DNA from 2 places in the Paenibacillus sp. FSL P4-0176 genome. Region 1 is predicted to be linked to the other one. Evidence: predicted binding sites of a transcription regulator. Region 1 holds the regulator's gene; the other holds the start of a gene.
The links. Region 1 encodes Rex, which represses fermentation and respiration genes when NADH is low (regulators of the CRP and FNR family bind a similar motif). Its sites were predicted from a motif close to TTGTGAAATATTTCACAA; they were not measured.
Positions count from the first base shown of each region.

Region 2: MKY95_RS31325 (cytochrome ubiquinol oxidase subunit I) is a predicted target of Rex. The motif match lies at 5,605-5,622, and genes of this name have one in related genera.

Region 1 covers NZ_CP150242.1:4,515,967-4,524,138, forward strand. Annotated here, with positions in the region: gene MKY95_RS20685 (acetate kinase) at 1-188, opposite strand, end outside; gene MKY95_RS20690 (3-hydroxyacyl-CoA dehydrogenase NAD-binding domain-containing protein) at 185-1,057, opposite strand; gene MKY95_RS20695 (AAA family ATPase) at 1,191-2,693, opposite strand; gene MKY95_RS20700 (hypothetical protein) at 2,686-3,213, opposite strand; gene MKY95_RS20705 (DUF5590 domain-containing protein) at 3,515-4,045, opposite strand; gene MKY95_RS20710 (amidohydrolase) at 4,083-5,390, opposite strand; gene MKY95_RS20715 (redox-sensing transcriptional repressor Rex) at 5,377-6,030, opposite strand; gene dinG (ATP-dependent DNA helicase DinG) at 6,250-8,172, opposite strand, start outside.
Region 2 covers NZ_CP150242.1:6,858,675-6,866,846, reverse strand. Annotated here, with positions in the region: gene MKY95_RS31350 (glycosyltransferase family 2 protein) at 1-569, shown strand, start outside; gene MKY95_RS31345 (class I SAM-dependent methyltransferase) at 866-1,537, opposite strand; gene MKY95_RS31340 (glycosyltransferase) at 1,534-3,075, opposite strand; gene MKY95_RS31335 (glycosyltransferase) at 3,077-4,072, opposite strand; gene MKY95_RS31330 (hypothetical protein) at 4,069-5,361, opposite strand; gene MKY95_RS31325 (cytochrome ubiquinol oxidase subunit I) at 5,744-7,159, shown strand; gene cydB (cytochrome d ubiquinol oxidase subunit II) at 7,104-8,159, shown strand; gene cydD (thiol reductant ABC exporter subunit CydD) at 8,161-8,172, shown strand, end outside.

The DNA of each region.
Region 1 (8,172 bases):
GCTGTTGTATGCTCCAGAATCTCACTAACTTCTGTAACATCCTCACGGCCTGTCGGTTTGTGTGTCAGGATGGAGGAATCCATTCCGATCCGTTCTACCAAACCTTTAGCCAGTACAGATTCGTCAGTCATATTATACAGTTGATATTTGAGCGAGGAACTCCCCGCATTAATTACGAGTACTTTCACAGTCGGTCACCATCCTTGTCGTACTTAAAGAATCCTTCGCCTGTTTTGGCACCCAGGTGTCCTGCACGCACCATTTTCTTCAGGACTGTAGAAGGACGATATTTCAATTCTCCGAATTCACGGAACATTCTTTCGAGTGCAGCTTCAACAGAATCCAATCCGAAACGGTCAGCCATTTCGAGTGGTCCATGTTGGAAGTTGTATCCGATACGCATTGCATCATCGATATCTTCAGCAGATGCAACACCTTCTTGCAATACATGCAACGCTTCGTTAATCAGCAGGCAGATCAGACGGGAAGTTACGAATCCAGGGGATTCATAAATCATGACTCCTTTTTTGTCCGCTACTTCTTCAACAAAACGTCTGGTCTCTTCGAATGTTGTATCCGAAGTTTTCAGTCCACGAATAATCTCTACAAGATCAACCCGGGATACCGGGTGAATAAAGTGCATACCAATAACACGCTCTGGGTATTTGGTCGAGCTTGCAAGCTCGGTCAAACTCAGCGTGGATGTATTACTTGCCAGAATGACATTGCTTGGACAAACTTGGTCCAGTTGGCTGAATACTGCTTTTTTCGCATCCAGATCCTCTGAAATTGTCTCAATGACCATGTCGCAAGTTCCAAGTTCAGCTAAATGAGCTACCTTGGTAATACGGGAAAGAATCAATTTCTTCTCCGCTTTTGTAATCGCCCATTTCTCCAGTTGTTTATCCAGATTGGTTTCGATCATGTCATATGCATGATCCAGCTTTTGTGTTGTATGCTCCACGAGAAGCACATCAAGTCCTTTGGCTGCGAGCATCTGGGAAATACCTTGTCCCATCGTACCGCCGCCGACAACTCCTATTTTTTTGAAAAACATGGTTCTGCTCCATCCTTTCGGTTCTCTATTTCTCTATTGTACCCTGTTCGCCGAAAATTACAAATTTCGACCCAACATATAATAATATCTTAGCACGAGTGAAATGTAAAAAAAAATAACCAGCATAAATAAATTATGCTGGTAGAAGGGCACTGTCACGAAATTGACAACGAAATTGCTCGCCAGACAAAACTTCCTCACGAATCAAAATGTCGAGTGAATTGTCGAAAATTGTCCGTTGTTCTTCAAGCAACCGCTTTGTCTGCTCCATCAGTTCTTGCAGAATTAATTTATTCTCTCGCATCAGTTCCTCGGTTGTGACCATATCCATGTTCACAATCCCAAGTGAAGTCAACCCCGAAGCCATCATCGTCTGTACAACATTGGTTGCCTGATCAAAGTCATTGCGAGACCCTGTGGAACGACCACCGTAGTACATTTCCTCCGCAGCTGCTCCTCCGAGTGCAATCATAATCTGCTCTTCCAGGAAGCGCTTCGTATAGAGGAACTGTTCCTGTTGCGGGTTATGACGTACATATCCCAGCGCCTGACCACGCGGACTAAGTGCCACCTGACTAACACTGCCTGGACGAACGAGTTCAGCCATAATAGCATGTCCCAACTCATGAATGGCGACCCTTTTCTTCTCTTCCACGCTCGACTCACGGTCTGTTTTCTCACCCATCATGACTTTATCAATAGCCAGGGACAGATGCCGCTGTTCGATGTTTAACAGCCCGTCTCTCATGGCGTATATTGCTGCTTCGTTCATCACACTTTCGAGCTGTGCACCGGAGAAACCATATGATTCTTCCGCTGTTTTCTCCAGATTAACTTCCTTCAACAGAGGTTTGTTCACCGCATGCAGTTCCAGAATATGCTTTCTGCCCTTTTTGTCAGGCAAGTCCACTTGAATGTGGCGGTCAAAACGTCCCGGTCGCGTCAGGGCGCTATCCAGCATCTCTTTACGGTTCGTTGCAGCGATAACCAGAATTCTTGGCGTATCGGAAGAATAGATTCCATCCATTTCCGTCAGGAGCTGATTGAGGGTCTGATCATATTCACGCTGTTGACCACCCTCACGTTTCCCCCCGATGACATCGATTTCATCGATAAAGATAATAGCGTTTTCCTTATTTTCCTTGGTGGCACGGGTTCTCGCGTCCTTAAACAAATCCCGAATTCTGCTGGCACCCACACCAACATACATTTCCACGAACTCACTACCCGATGCTGCTACAAAAATAGAATCGGTGTAATGGGCAGCAGCCTTGGCCATCAACGTTTTCCCTGTCCCTGGAGGGCCCGTCAGCAAGATCCCTTTTAACGGGCGAATCCCGAACTTCCGGATTTCTTCATGTTTGATCAGAAAGTCAAGCGCTTCACGCAATTCCTGCTTAGCACTGTCTTGTCCGCCAATTTCTTCAAAAGTAAGCTTGGAAGGTCCTTTTTTCTTCCGTTTACGTTCCTGTGCAGCGCCTACTGTAATCCCGCCACGCATTTGCATCATGAACAGCAAAGCTCCGACAAGCACTGCTGCAATCAGGATCGGAACAATATTAACACCAGTAAAAGCAAGGAAAATAATCAATACGGGAAAAAATCCGATGGCAACTTCTTTTGTCCACTTAGGCATTAGGCCACACTCCTATCTGACCGGGCACACGCGGCAGAATAATAAACTTGCTGGCATCTCCGTCTCTGAGACTGACATATACATTGTTGTCATCCATCGCTGTATTTACCTTAATTCCATTCGTCGCCATCTTGGACAACGTTGGTGTAATCTCGGTGTATTGCTTGTTCTCCATCGCCTGAGCTACGGTGAACATCGCATCCCCCCACCAACTTTCCAGTGCTTCACTGGAATGATCCACAACATCCAACTTTAGTGAGCGTGTTCCAATCAGGGTCTGTCCTTCTTTGTGAATATATTGTACCAGTCTGCCCAAATCAACATCAGGTTGCAGATCCAGTTTCAATTGTACGTCATTGCGGTTAATAGTTAATTGAACGTCATTGACTCCATCGTACTGGGTTACCATTTTTTCAATCGGATTCTGCACAGCCACCTGACGATATACAAACCAACCTCCAAACAACACAACGGCTGAAATGACGGCAGTTAAAGCAATAGGCAATACTTTTAGCTTCAAGTGAATTACCCCTCCCAGAATTTGGCCCAACCTACTGGCTTATTGGTATATACGAATATGTGCACATTGACTCCTGCGATAATTTTGACAGGTTTATTTGTTTTGAATGTAACTTTGAGTACATATCTGAGTATATCACATCGTATATACAATTTCGAAGGCGAAAATATGAATAAATTATTAATTTTAACTATTTAAATCAAATATGTTTACAGACAACACAAAGAACCGGTTCAGTCGGATATCCGTCTGCCGGTTCTTTCATTTCTTTAATTCTCTAGTTATCTCACTCTATCTTGTTCTAGCTGTTCGGGAGTGTGTAGACCAGGTCCACCTGTTCTCCGTTGCTAAAACGATAAAAGCGATAGTGGTTATGCGTACCGTCTTTATAATACACTTGCCACACATATATTCCATTCACAACTCCGGGCATGATTCGTTTAATCTCACCGGCAGGAACTTCAGAACTGAAGCGATTGCGTATCTGCGCTTCGGACATGCCATTCTGCAGCAGCTCACTGTGTACAGCGTTTGCACCCTTAACCGGTTGATTGTTTGCATCGAATTTAACCCAGACCATAACATCCTGGTTATCCTTGTTTTTGCCGATCAGGGTCCAGTAGATGTTGTCAGAGCCTTCTTTGTCTCCCCAGATGTACTTGCGCAATTCATCATAGGATGTAATGCCCAGTTGCTCCTGTGCTGCTTGTATGGCGAGCGCTTCTTCCTTGCGTTGGTCCTGCGTGACATGGACGTAATAACGCTGAAGTCCAAACAGAATCAGAACCAGTGCAAGCAGCGAAATCCATATCCACTTCTTTTTTTTCTTCAAAAGCCGAACTTCCTTTCCCTATGATGCTGTCCTGCAATTAACGAGCAAGCAGACCATCAAATGCCAATTGAGACTCACGCAAAATGCGTTCTTCATCCAGTGTCAGACATTCGCCATGTTTCACCACTTGTTTCCCATCCACCCATACGTGCTCAACATCCTTGGCAGAAGCCGAATAGATTGTATGTGAGATCAGGTCTGTATGTGGATAGAAATGTGCCTGTTCAATGTCCAAGGCGATAAAGTCAGCCTTCATGCCGACCTGGAGTGCTCCGGTATTGTTCAAGAAGATGGATTTGGCACCGTATGACGTTCCGAGTAATAACGCTTCGCCTGCTGGCACTGCCGTCGGGTCACCAGATACACCTTTGTGAATCAATGCAGCCAGTCTCATTTCCTCGAACATATCCAGGTTGTTGTTGCTTGCCGGTCCGTCTGTTCCGAGTGACACGGTAACTCCTGCTTTCAGCAACGCAGGTACCCGCGCAACACCGGAAGCGAGTTTCAGGTTACTTCCCGGGTTATGGGATACAGCCACATCATGACGGGCCAGAATCTCAATCTCTTCGTCATTCAGATGCACCGCATGTGCAACCAGGGATGGACGAGAGAAAAAGCCCAGTTTCTCCAGATGTGCCACAGGACGCAGTCCATAATCAGCCACGTTCTGCTCGACTTCACGAAGCGTTTCCGACATATGTGTATGAAGGGGAAGGTTTAGGTCGTTCGCGACCTGCACAAGCTTCTCTATGTAGTCAGGAGGGCATGTATATGGTGCATGTGGCGAGATTACGGTTGTAATGCGACCATCTGCCTGTCCATTCCACTCACGCGCAAACGCAGCCGACTCCTCCAGCTTCCGCAATTGTTCTTCCTCCGAGCACAACCCGATTACACCACGTGCCAGTGCTGCTCTAACGCCGGATTGCTCCACAACTTTGGCAACTTGATCCATGTGATCGTACATGTCCAGGAAAGCTGTAGTTCCGCCTTTCAACATTTCAAGCACCGATAGCGAAGTTCCCCAATATACGTCTTCTGAAGTCATTTTCGCTTCCATCGGCCACATTTTTTCCTGCAACCATACTTGCAATGCAAGATCGTCTCCGTGCCCTCTGAGCAACGACATCGCTGCATGACCATGCGTATTGATCAGACCCGGCAGGAAGAACAGTCCTTTTCCATCCACTTTGGTACAATTTTTGTCTTCATCCGGCAATGTCTCACCAATATGCACAATCTTTTCATTCTCAACAACCATGTATCCGTGGACCACGTTCCATGTTGTGCCGCCTTCATTAACGGCAAATTTGCCGTTGTGAATTACCCATCTATTTGTTGTCATCTTCCTCGTCGTCCTTTCCAGTCTCCAAGTAATAGGCCAAACTAAGCAGATCCGTTGTAAAGTCAGCATGGTGAATGCGGATATGCGGCGGTGTTTTTAGAATGGTTGGTGCAAAATTAAGGATCGCTTCAATTCCTGATTCAATAAGCTGATCGGCTACATTTTGGGCTTCCGTATCCGGAACCGTGATAATTCCGATGCGAATGTTTTCCATTTTAACCGCTTCCGTCAATTCATCCATTGGTTTTACCGTCAAACTGTTGATTTGACTACCAATCTTCGGTCCGTATGCATCAAATACAGCAACAATTTTCATGTTGTCTTTCAGATACGCGTTATAGTTGGACAAGGCCTGTCCGAGATTACCCGCTCCTACCAGAGCTACATTAATTTGCTGATCGATTTTGAGAATGTGACGAATTTTCTCGATCAAATAGGATACATCATACCCGATCCCTTTACGACCAAAATCACCGAAGTAAGCCAGGTCTTTACGAATTTGGGCCGGATTCAGATCCAGCCTCTGTCCAAGCTCTTGAGAAGAAACAGTAGCCACCTCACGCTGATGCAACTCGTTCAAATAACGCAAGTAAACAGGCAGACGTCGTACCACCGCTTCCGAAATTTTATCCGATTTCATTCTTGCTCCCCCTTACCAAGGCCACGATAAAATAATAGATGAAAAGATGAGCATTCTGTATAAAACTCAAAGATAAACGTGACATTTTATACAGAATGCTCCTTGTAATTTAGGTTATAAGTTCTTACGTGCAACTGCTTTAATCGGATACGGAAATATCTAATAAAGTTTAACGCCAAACGATAGTGTCATGCAATGATATAACGAACAAAACAACCATTATTTTTGTTCATTAGCAGGTTTTTCCAACCACTCGGTAATTCGTGGAACCATCTGCTCCGTGAGCATATGCTCCATTTTGGGTCCAGGTAATGAATATAAAAAGAATTTACCATAATACGCTTCAATCACCCGTGTATCATAAACAATGACAATTCCTCTGTCCTTTGCTGTACGTACCAATCGGCCAAATCCCTGTTTGAAACGAATGACCGCTTGTGGCACGGACAGTTTCATGAACGGATTTTTCTTCTGCTCCTGAAGCAACTCACTCTTGGCTTCCACCAACGGATGATTCGGTGGCTGGAACGGCAGTCGCACAATAGCGAGACAAGTTAACGCCTCTCCCGGGATATCTACACCCTCCCAGAAGCTGCTTGTGCCCAGAAGTACCGTTGCTTTGGCATCTTGGAACCTGCGAGTCAATTTGGAACGACTTCCACTGTCAACGCCTTGCCCAAGCAACGAGATGTCGTTGCCAGACAGTGCCTCCTTCAGCGGATCATAGACCTGTCGCAACATCTTGTATGAAGTAAACAGAACCATCATGCGTCCACGCGTAGCAATTGCCGTCTCTGCAAGTGATTGCACCAGCATATTAACAAAGTGCGCATCACCCACACTTCCCTTCACACTCGGGAAATCACGCGGAATCACCAGAAGTGCCTGATCGCGATAGTTGAAAGGTGATGGCAGCATCGACGTTAACAGCCGATTATTCTCAGAGGCTTCCTGTAAGCCAAGCTGCTCAATCATGAACTGGAATGACTTATCTACCGAGAGCGTAGCCGATGTAAGCACAACACTTTTCTTTTTGTCAAAAAATAAATCCTTAAGTTGGGCACTGACATCTACAGGTACGGCATACAGCTGAAGAGATTTACTGCGGAACTGACCGCTGGCTTCCATCCAGTACACCGTTTTGGCGTCATCCATACGCATGAAGAAACGTAGATTCTCCTTCAATGTGGTCAGATCTTTCAGCAATCCTGTAATGTCCGTGATCAGACTATCCGATTGATAATCATCCTGATCCTCTTTCACTTCAAGCAGCAATTTGTCCCCTTTGCGAACCAAATCGCCCAGAGTCACATAGATCTGGTTCTCCAGATCCTGCAACTCCTGCCATTTTGCAGGTTTCTGAGATGCTTTCAGACGCAGTGAAAATTGCCCCGTCTCTCCCGGTGAAGCATCACTTCGTTCAGGCAAGAGACCAAACAAGGCATCGCTCATACGATCCCACAGCTCCTTAACTTCAAGAGCGAGCGGGAACATCTGATCCACCATGGAGCCCCATTGCACCGAATTTTCATGCCCGGAAAACTGCGAACGAAGCATAGGTAGCTGACCATTACGACTGTCTTTAAATAGGCGGGTCAGTGTATGAACCAAGGTGAAATATTTCATATGCATTCCAAGATGTTTACCAGCGACATCCTCCAGATGATGTGCCTCATCGATCACAAGACTCTCATAGGCTGGCAGCAGCTGATGCGCGGCTTTCACATCCGTAAATAATTTGGAGTGATTGGTGATTACGATATCAGACAACCCTGCTTCATGTTTGGCACGATGGTAGAAGCATTTACGGAACCATGGACAGGATCTTCCCAGACATGATTCGGATTCACTCTGTACGGTCTCCCAGAAGTCCCCTCCGCGTCCGCTAAGGTTAAGTTCCTCATCATCTCCGGTTTCGGTCTGCGTAAGCCAGACGATCATCTGAGCAGCTGTGAAATAATCCTCTTTCGGTGTGGCGAATTCACGTTTATTGATTTTGTGTTCAAATTTGCGCAGGCACAGGTAATGTCCACGTCCTTTGAATACAGCAGCCTTAAACGGGAACGGAACCACTTGAGTCAGCATCGGAATGTCCCGCTCTCTCAATTGCTCCTGCAGATTGATCGTATGCGTGCTAACCAT
Region 2 (8,172 bases), 2.3 Mb from region 1:
TGCAGCGCGGGGCCTTGGCCGGCAGCTACGCCTCGGCGTGCAGCTGCGGCAGCCCGCCCCGCGGCGCAACGCCCGCTGGCCCGGCCACGCCTGCGCCTGGCGACGTGCTCGCCGCTGCGCAAGCGCTCGCCGGCGTAGGCGCCTGGGCCGCATGGCTGCGCCTGCTGCAAGCCCTGCCGCCCCGCGGCGCGCTGGCGTTGCTCGCAGCGCTTCCGCCTGCGGCACGCTGCGGGTTGCTGCGCGCACCCGCGAGCGTCCGCGAAGGGCTGCTTGCGCTATGCGGCACGCCTGACGGCGCGCAGCAGCCCCACGCGGACGAAGTGCCCGCCCCGGAGCGTACCGCTCACGCGCTCCTCGCGGGCACGCTCGCGCTGCTCGCCGGGCGGCAGAACCTGGCGCGTGAATGGGCCAAATCGGCCCAACTCACTGCGCGGCAACCTGCCGCTACAGGTCGCCCGGCGACGACAATCTCGCCGGGCCTGCAAACCCTGTTGCGCCTGACAGCACCCGGCGCAGCCTATGCCAAAGAGTACACCAACCAGTGCAACATGTTACTGGTACACCTATAATTTCCTTTAATCTTTAATCTTTAATCTTTAATCTTTAATCTTTAATCTTTAATCTTTAATCTTTAATCACTAATCTCTTATTCCTAGTCCTAGTCCTAGTCCTAGTCCCGAACCTCCAACCCCTCTACATCCCCATATATTCCCGCACTAGCCCATCCGATTGAAATTGCAAAAGCAACGGAGCTACCGGTAATCGGAGCATTGCCCGAACCGTGTATTGTTCCGTTGCCAATGGGTCGAGCCCTTAAGCCCTCAATCTTCCACTCTGCACTTAACTCAACGTAACCCAATTCGTTTCAACCTTTGCATATCACCGCTCGAAAACAGCGGATCGGCGCGCCGTACATATCAGACCAGATGGCATCGTCTGGCTCTTTCACATTCAGCTTATCTTCAATGGTTAATCCGGTGACAGCCATGATTGTCTCCAGCAGATCCGGCCGCATCTCGGGTACATCGAAGGTGGCGATCAACTGTCCGTTTGGTTTCAGCACCCGAGCGAATTCACGAAAAGCTCGCAGCATCGTGCCCGTATCCAGATGCTCCAATACAGAGATACAGAACACCCGATCAAACTTACCCGACTCGTACGGAAGCTGGGCCAGATTAGCCTGTGCACGGTGCAATCGGACGAGAGTTGATTCCGGCAGATCCTGAGCGGCTTGCTCCCCAAAATCAGAAACAATATCCAGTCTTATCGCCTCTTCAGACAAAATACGTTCATCCCAGTCACAAGCGTGAACCTCGCGGCAGTGTTCTGCAAGCCAGAATTTGAACGGATGGGAGATGCCGCAGGCTGCATCAAGGACGACATCATCTGGACGTGCAAACTGCCGGGCCCATTCATATTCGTAGGGACGGCTCCACCATGCCGGATGCAGCGGGAAGACCAGTGTGTCCGTTTTAGGGTCACTTTGCCGAATGTATCTTGATTCCATGAATTCCGTTGCCTTGGGCGTATCCATCATCCCCGAATTCCCTCCTTCAATCCTGTCTCTGCCAAAAAAGATTCCAACACCGTGCTCCACCGGCTCCGCCACCTGGCAAGATCATAGGACAGTGCAGTCTCGCGCGCATAGATTCCCAGCCGTTCTCGCTCGGCCCGATCCTGTACAAGGCGTACCAGTGCGGCGGTTAGTTCCTGCTCACCAGGAGGTACCAGGAGTCCATTAAAACCATCCTGAATCAGATCATTCAATCCGCCAACATTGGAGGCAATTACCGGAAGTCCACAGCTCATCGCTTCCAGACAGGCATAGGAGGTGCCTTCCGAGAACACAGTTGGAATCACAGCGATATCTGCCTGATGGTAGGCCTCCCGAATATCCCGGAAATCATACGTGCGCTGGTTAATTCGCTCCGCATGTGGATGAGTACGATGCCAGTAACGAAAGACTCTCCCGACCGTGCTGCCTTCGACCAGTTCCCCGGCAAATTCAATCTCCAGATCTGGAAAGGCTCCAAGTAGTTTATCCGCTGCCAGCATCATTGGAATAATACCCCGTTCCATGCTGATGCGGCGTGGATAGATAATGCGAATTGGGCGGGGAGAGGTTATACGGGCATCCACAGTTTCCTTTTCAACCTGTCCCTGAATCGGACCATTAACCTGATACTCAGCATCTGCTTCTACTAGAATCTCCGTAGCCCAATCCTTTGAATTCCGGTGATTATGAGCAAACCTATACGTTTCTCCATCTACCTCGACTTCTTCCAGTTTCGATATATTCAAATGGAAATCTACCGTTTCTTTCCCCTCTCGTTCTTGATCGCTATCTGTATCCTCACCTCCATCTCTGTTAGCCTTACCACTGTCCGCTTCATCACGACTCGTTCCCCCCTTGCCTTCTACAGCTTGCACCCCTGATATAACTGCACCAGCACTCTCTACATGACTTGCCAGATCATTCCTCCATGCGACAAGCCATTCGTCTTCCTGTTCTTGCTCAAAGGTTCGCGTTGGTGGGGCAGGTGTGAAATAGGACGTATCCACCGCATTGGGAATCAGGACAACCTGCCTTGGATCGGTATAGGTGCACGCAGCTCGGCAAAAGGTCTGGAAGTGAGAATCCACGGATACAATGCGCACGAGTCCATCCAGAGCCAGTTGAATATGTTCCGCGACTTGTTGTTTGGTCTCCAGTGGCAGTCCGGGACGATCCCAGTTAATGCCGTGACAGATGCCAAGACTGCCGGCTTTGTAGGTGATGGGTTGCCACAGACAGCTGGCATAGATCACTGGGCCGCGCGCTGCGGCTGCCATCCGCTCAAAAGCTTCGGGTACATTATCCATGTCGTACGAATAACCAAATACGTCAATCTGCTCCGTCCGAGTCTGGAATGCTTCAAAATAAGACAGCTGATGAACCTCGGGAATATGCCCGAGTCCACGGATGACACTGCACAGATCCAGAATATAGCGTTCCAGTCCACCACCAAATACACGACCGAATTCCCGGTTGTACCCGTCGGTGAAACTATGCGTCAGAATACTCACCACGCCCATCTCACGGTCCCTCCTTCCAGGGAATCAGCCGAGGTTCCGGATCGAGAATCGACTCGTAGTGTGCAAGATTGCCCCATTCACCACTAGGATCAATGCGTTTGTAACGCAAATATTTACGAACCCGGTCCTCCAGACTGCCGGCCCAGCCGAGATGTTGAACCTTCAATTCCGTGCTGACTCCAGGCAATACCGTGCAGGACAAGGGAAGACGGGGAACATGATGATTCTGTTGTGGATAAAAATAAGGATATCCAGGCATATATCGTACAAGTGAAGCGGTATGCCGTTTGTGCAGAGACCAGAGATCATCTTCCCGGTAGTGGGTCCGGCCACCCCACATGTCGTAGAATCGGAATGCAAACCAGTCCGCATACTCCTGATTAATCAGAGTGCGTATGGCTTTCTTGGCCTCTGAGCTGTACAGCTCATCCGCATCAACTGAGAGCAACCAGTCGGGACATGTTCCCGCAGCCGCTTGCCACAAGGTGTTGCGAAGTCGCCATTCCTCGGCGAACAGTGGTTTCTCCAATACCTCCAGACGGACCACCTTTGGATAGGCTTTGCATATGTCCGGTGTTCCGTCTGTGCTGGCATCGTCCACAATGACAATCTCATCCACGAACTCACTCAGATCATGCAATACTTCTTCAAGGTATCGGCCGCGTTCATTGCGAACCTGGAGCATGGCGGTCAGCTTGTTGCCTTTGCTTTTGCGAACCCGACGAATGGAGAAGGGTTCTTTGAATATACTTGTTTCCTCATGTGTTACAGCAGCATTCTGTTCTGCCTGACCTTGTGAATCATTCCAGTGATGCACTTGGCTTCGGATGTCCTGCGTTGGTTGTGCATGATCCGGGGTGTGATCGCCATTTCCCAATGCGTCTGTATGTGTTCGATCGACTGTTTCCGTTGGCGTGTAAGTGGTTTCGGTTCGGATATCCCTGTGCACCATTGGCCCATTCAACTGTTGTCTACGCTTCTTCGGGTCCAGCATCATGGCACCTCCCCAAGCAATTGCTGTACAGCATGATCCAACAGCTCCAGCTCCACAATCCGGGCCAGCGCATCTTCATCCTCCAGTGCTGTCTCAAGGAAATGTCGGACTGCCCCGTGTCGTTCCCCTCGCAGTGCCAGCGCACTGCCGGATAATTGCTGGTAATCCCGGCGACTGGCATCATCCTGAATATCGACTGCATGCACCAGAGCCAGTGCTTCTTCCACACGTCCAGTCTCCTGGTAAATGCGGAATTTCCAATGTCTCGCCGTTTCTCCGCCAAGTTCGTCCAGGATACGCAGGGCATTTCCGTAATCATCGTTCATACGGAGTAGTTCCGCTCGTACAAGTTGATCTTCTCCTGCCTCAAGCCAGCGACATAACTGTTCATAATGATGCCGTTCTTGTTCATCTGCTGCACTAATTCCATACACCCGCAGGGCGTCCTCCAACTGTCCAGCCCGGGCATGGATGGCAGACAGGAATCGATAATGGGAGACCACACAATCACTGCGATCATTCATGACCGCATGGGTGAAGGCCTCTTGCAACGAATGGACGGCCCGCGGATCTTCAAGCAAGTACTCATAGGCTGCCAGCAAAAAGGATATCGTCTCATGTGCACCTGCTTTGGCACGGAGCTGACGGTAGAAGTCGGCACGTACACTGCATTGAAGCAGGGTGACGCTATCTGGAGTGCCTGACAGGATCTGCCGTAGCGCATGCAAGAAGAGCAGTTCGTAGTCCCGGAGAGGGACTTCGAGATCATCCCTTTGCATCGTACCCGCAGGTGCAGGGTCTTCTCCGCCCAGCCAGATAACACGTACGCCTTGGAATAACAGCTTCATATAACGTGTTTCGGAGGATGTGCCTACCAGATCGGCGATGCCGACCAGTTTGGAAATACTGCTCTCCCATAGCGGAGATTCTGCTTCGTTTCCAGCAGGCTCAGGGAGCAGGGCAATACATAGCTCAGGCTCCAGCGAAGCTGTAGCCATTAGCCAGTAGGGATGGGCGACTACGGCTACGGTGCGAGGTTCCAGTAATAGCTGCTCGGCATCAGGGAGGGAGATGACGGTAATGACCGAAGGTACATCTTCTGTTTGTGTCAGGCTGCTGACATAGTAGACCTCTCCCTCGATCGACAGCAGTGCAGCAATATCGGGATAGGGAAAGGATGACCAGCCTCCTTTGCGAGGGAAGAGAACATACCGGACAGGGGGCTGTGTTGTATTGGCCTTATCCAGGCTGGCTTCGGCGTCTTCACCTGGCAGTGGTGCAGGTTTTTCCATGAATAGTTCACCTCACCTTGACTGTAATATGGAGCGTCTTCGCTCTGCATGTGCTTCATGCTTTCACTTCATATGTAAAGCCCTCACGGTACTTCGCATGATATGCCTGAGACTAACATATGGGCATTCCGTCCCAAACATGAGTATCTTCCATGAATAGATGAAGTTGGCAAGCTGTGATAATAGGCTGAATTTTATCTTTTGTGTGACCAGGATCACTTTTTTTTGCTCTAGAGACGAAGATTGTGATAATTCTCACATGTATAAAATAGGTAATCTGGCACAATACGTTCATCAACGTATTTGGCGGACAGACAGCGAAGGTGCAGCTTCAATGCCAAATACGCATACTGCGAAGTGAACAGAAAGAAGGGGTAACGGTATGGATCCGATTATGTTATCGCGTATCCAATATGCACTTACAACGATTTTCCATTTCTTTTTTGTCCCGCTATCCATCGGTCTTGTGCTGTTGGTTGCGATTATGGAGACGTTGTACGTTGTTAAGGGTAAGGAGATTTACAAAACGATGGCCAAGTTCTGGGGCAAACTGTTCCTGATTAACTTTGCCGTCGGGGTTGTCACAGGTATTCTGCAAGAGTTCCAGTTTGGCATGAACTGGTCCGAGTACTCCCGATTTGTCGGGGATGTGTTCGGTGCGCCACTGGCTATTGAAGCGCTACTGGCGTTTTTTATGGAGTCTACATTTATTGGATTGTGGATATTTGGCTGGGATCGTTTGTCCAAAAAAGTGCATCTAGCCTGCATCTGGCTGGTGTTTGTCGGCACATTCCTGTCCGCGCTGTGGATTCTGGCAGCCAATTCATTTATGCAACATCCTGTTGGGTTTGAGATTAACAACGGACGAGCCGAGATGAATGATTTCTTTGCACTCATCACAAATGGTCAGCTTCTCGTCGAGTTCCCACATACAATCTTTGGGGCATTGATGACAGGGGCCTTCGTCGTAACCGGGATCAGTGCCTACAAATTGATGAAAAAGCAGGATGTGGAGATCTTCCGCAAATCGTTTAATATTGCGATCATTATCGCTCTTGTTTCTTCATTCGGCGTCGCATTCTCGGGTCACTTTCAGGCGCAATATCTGGTGGAGACACAGCCGATGAAGATGGCAGCCAGTGAGGGCACATGGACAACGACAGAAGATCCGGCGCCATGGACGGTGGTCGCTTTTATTGACCCGGATAAACAGGAGAGTACGGGTGAGATCAAAATCCCTGGATTGCTCAGTTACCTGTCCTACAGCAAGTTCTCCGGTAGTGTCAAAGGTATGAAGGAGCTTCAAGCTGAGTATGAACAGACGTATGGACCGGGGGACTACATCCCGCCGGTACGGACAACATTCTGGAGTTTCCGCATTATGATCGCAGCGGGTGGTTTAATGATTGCATTGGCGCTATACGGTACGTTCCTAGCCATGCGTAAGAAGCTGGAGGTCGCTGGAAAGTGGTTTATGCGTCTGATGGTGTTCGCCATCTCCCTGCCGTTTATCGCCAATACGTCAGGTTGGATTATGACCGAGGTAGGAAGACAGCCATGGACAGTATTTGGCTATATGACAACCGAAGCCGGGGTCTCGCCAAACGTATCCGCAGGAACGATCCTGTTCTCGACCATCGCTTTTACCGCTGCGTATACGGTTCTCGGAATCGTGATGGTATACCTGTTCGTACGTGAGATCAAAGCAGGACCGTTTGCGGTCGAGAAGCCAGAAGATCACGATGAATCGGCCGATCCGTTCGGCGTGGATGGAGGTTATTCCGTTGTCACTAAGTGAGTTGTGGTTTTTGCTGATTGCCGTATTGTTTGTTGGTTTCTTCTTTTTGGAAGGTTTTGATTTTGGTGTGGGGATGTCTACAGGCATTATTGCCAAAACGGACCGTGAACGCCGGACCCTGATCAACTCGATTGGTCCGTTCTGGGATGGTAATGAAGTATGGCTTATTACGGCAGGGGGCGCGATGTTTGCCGCCTTCCCGCACTGGTATGCCACGTTGTTCAGTGGTTTTTACCTTCCACTTGTAGTGGTGTTACTCGCCTTGATTGGTCGCGGAGTTGCTTTCGAATTCCGCAGTAAAATGAAACAGCAGCGCTGGCGCAAAACATGGGACATCATCATTGTGGTCTCCAGTGCGCTTTTACCGTTCCTGTTCGGCGTGGTTTTTGCCACGCTGATGAAGGGTCTGCCCATTGATGGGGAGATGCAGTTGCGTGCAGGATTCCTCGATATTGTTAATCCGTACACCGTGATTGGTGGCTTGAGTGTAACCCTGCTGTGTCTGGTTCATGGATTGCTGTTTGCATCACTACGAACAGTAGGTGATCTCAGAGAGCGTGCCTTGAAGACAGCGCAAAAATTGATGCTGCCGCTGGCTGCACTGCTCGCTGTTTACGCGTTAATGACGTATTTCATGACCGATGTGTTCGCCGTACGCGGCTGGGCTCTTTGGATCATGGTTGTACTTGGCGCAGTTTCGCTTGCACTTGCGGCATACTTTGTTCGTCAGAAGCGTGAAGGCTGGGCTTTTGGTATGACAGGGGCAGTGATTGCAATTGCCTTTGCCTCGGTCTTTATCGGACTTTTCCCAAGAGTGATGGTGAGTTCCTTTGGGGCGGCATATGACCTGACTGTATACAATGCTGCATCTGGTGCTTATTCATTGAAAGTAATGACCATTGTAGCTTGCACTTTGCTGCCGTTTGTTCTCGGTTATCAGATCTGGAGCTATTATATCTTCCGCAAACGTCTGAACGAGCAGCACCACCTGGAGTACTGATATGGGACGGGGG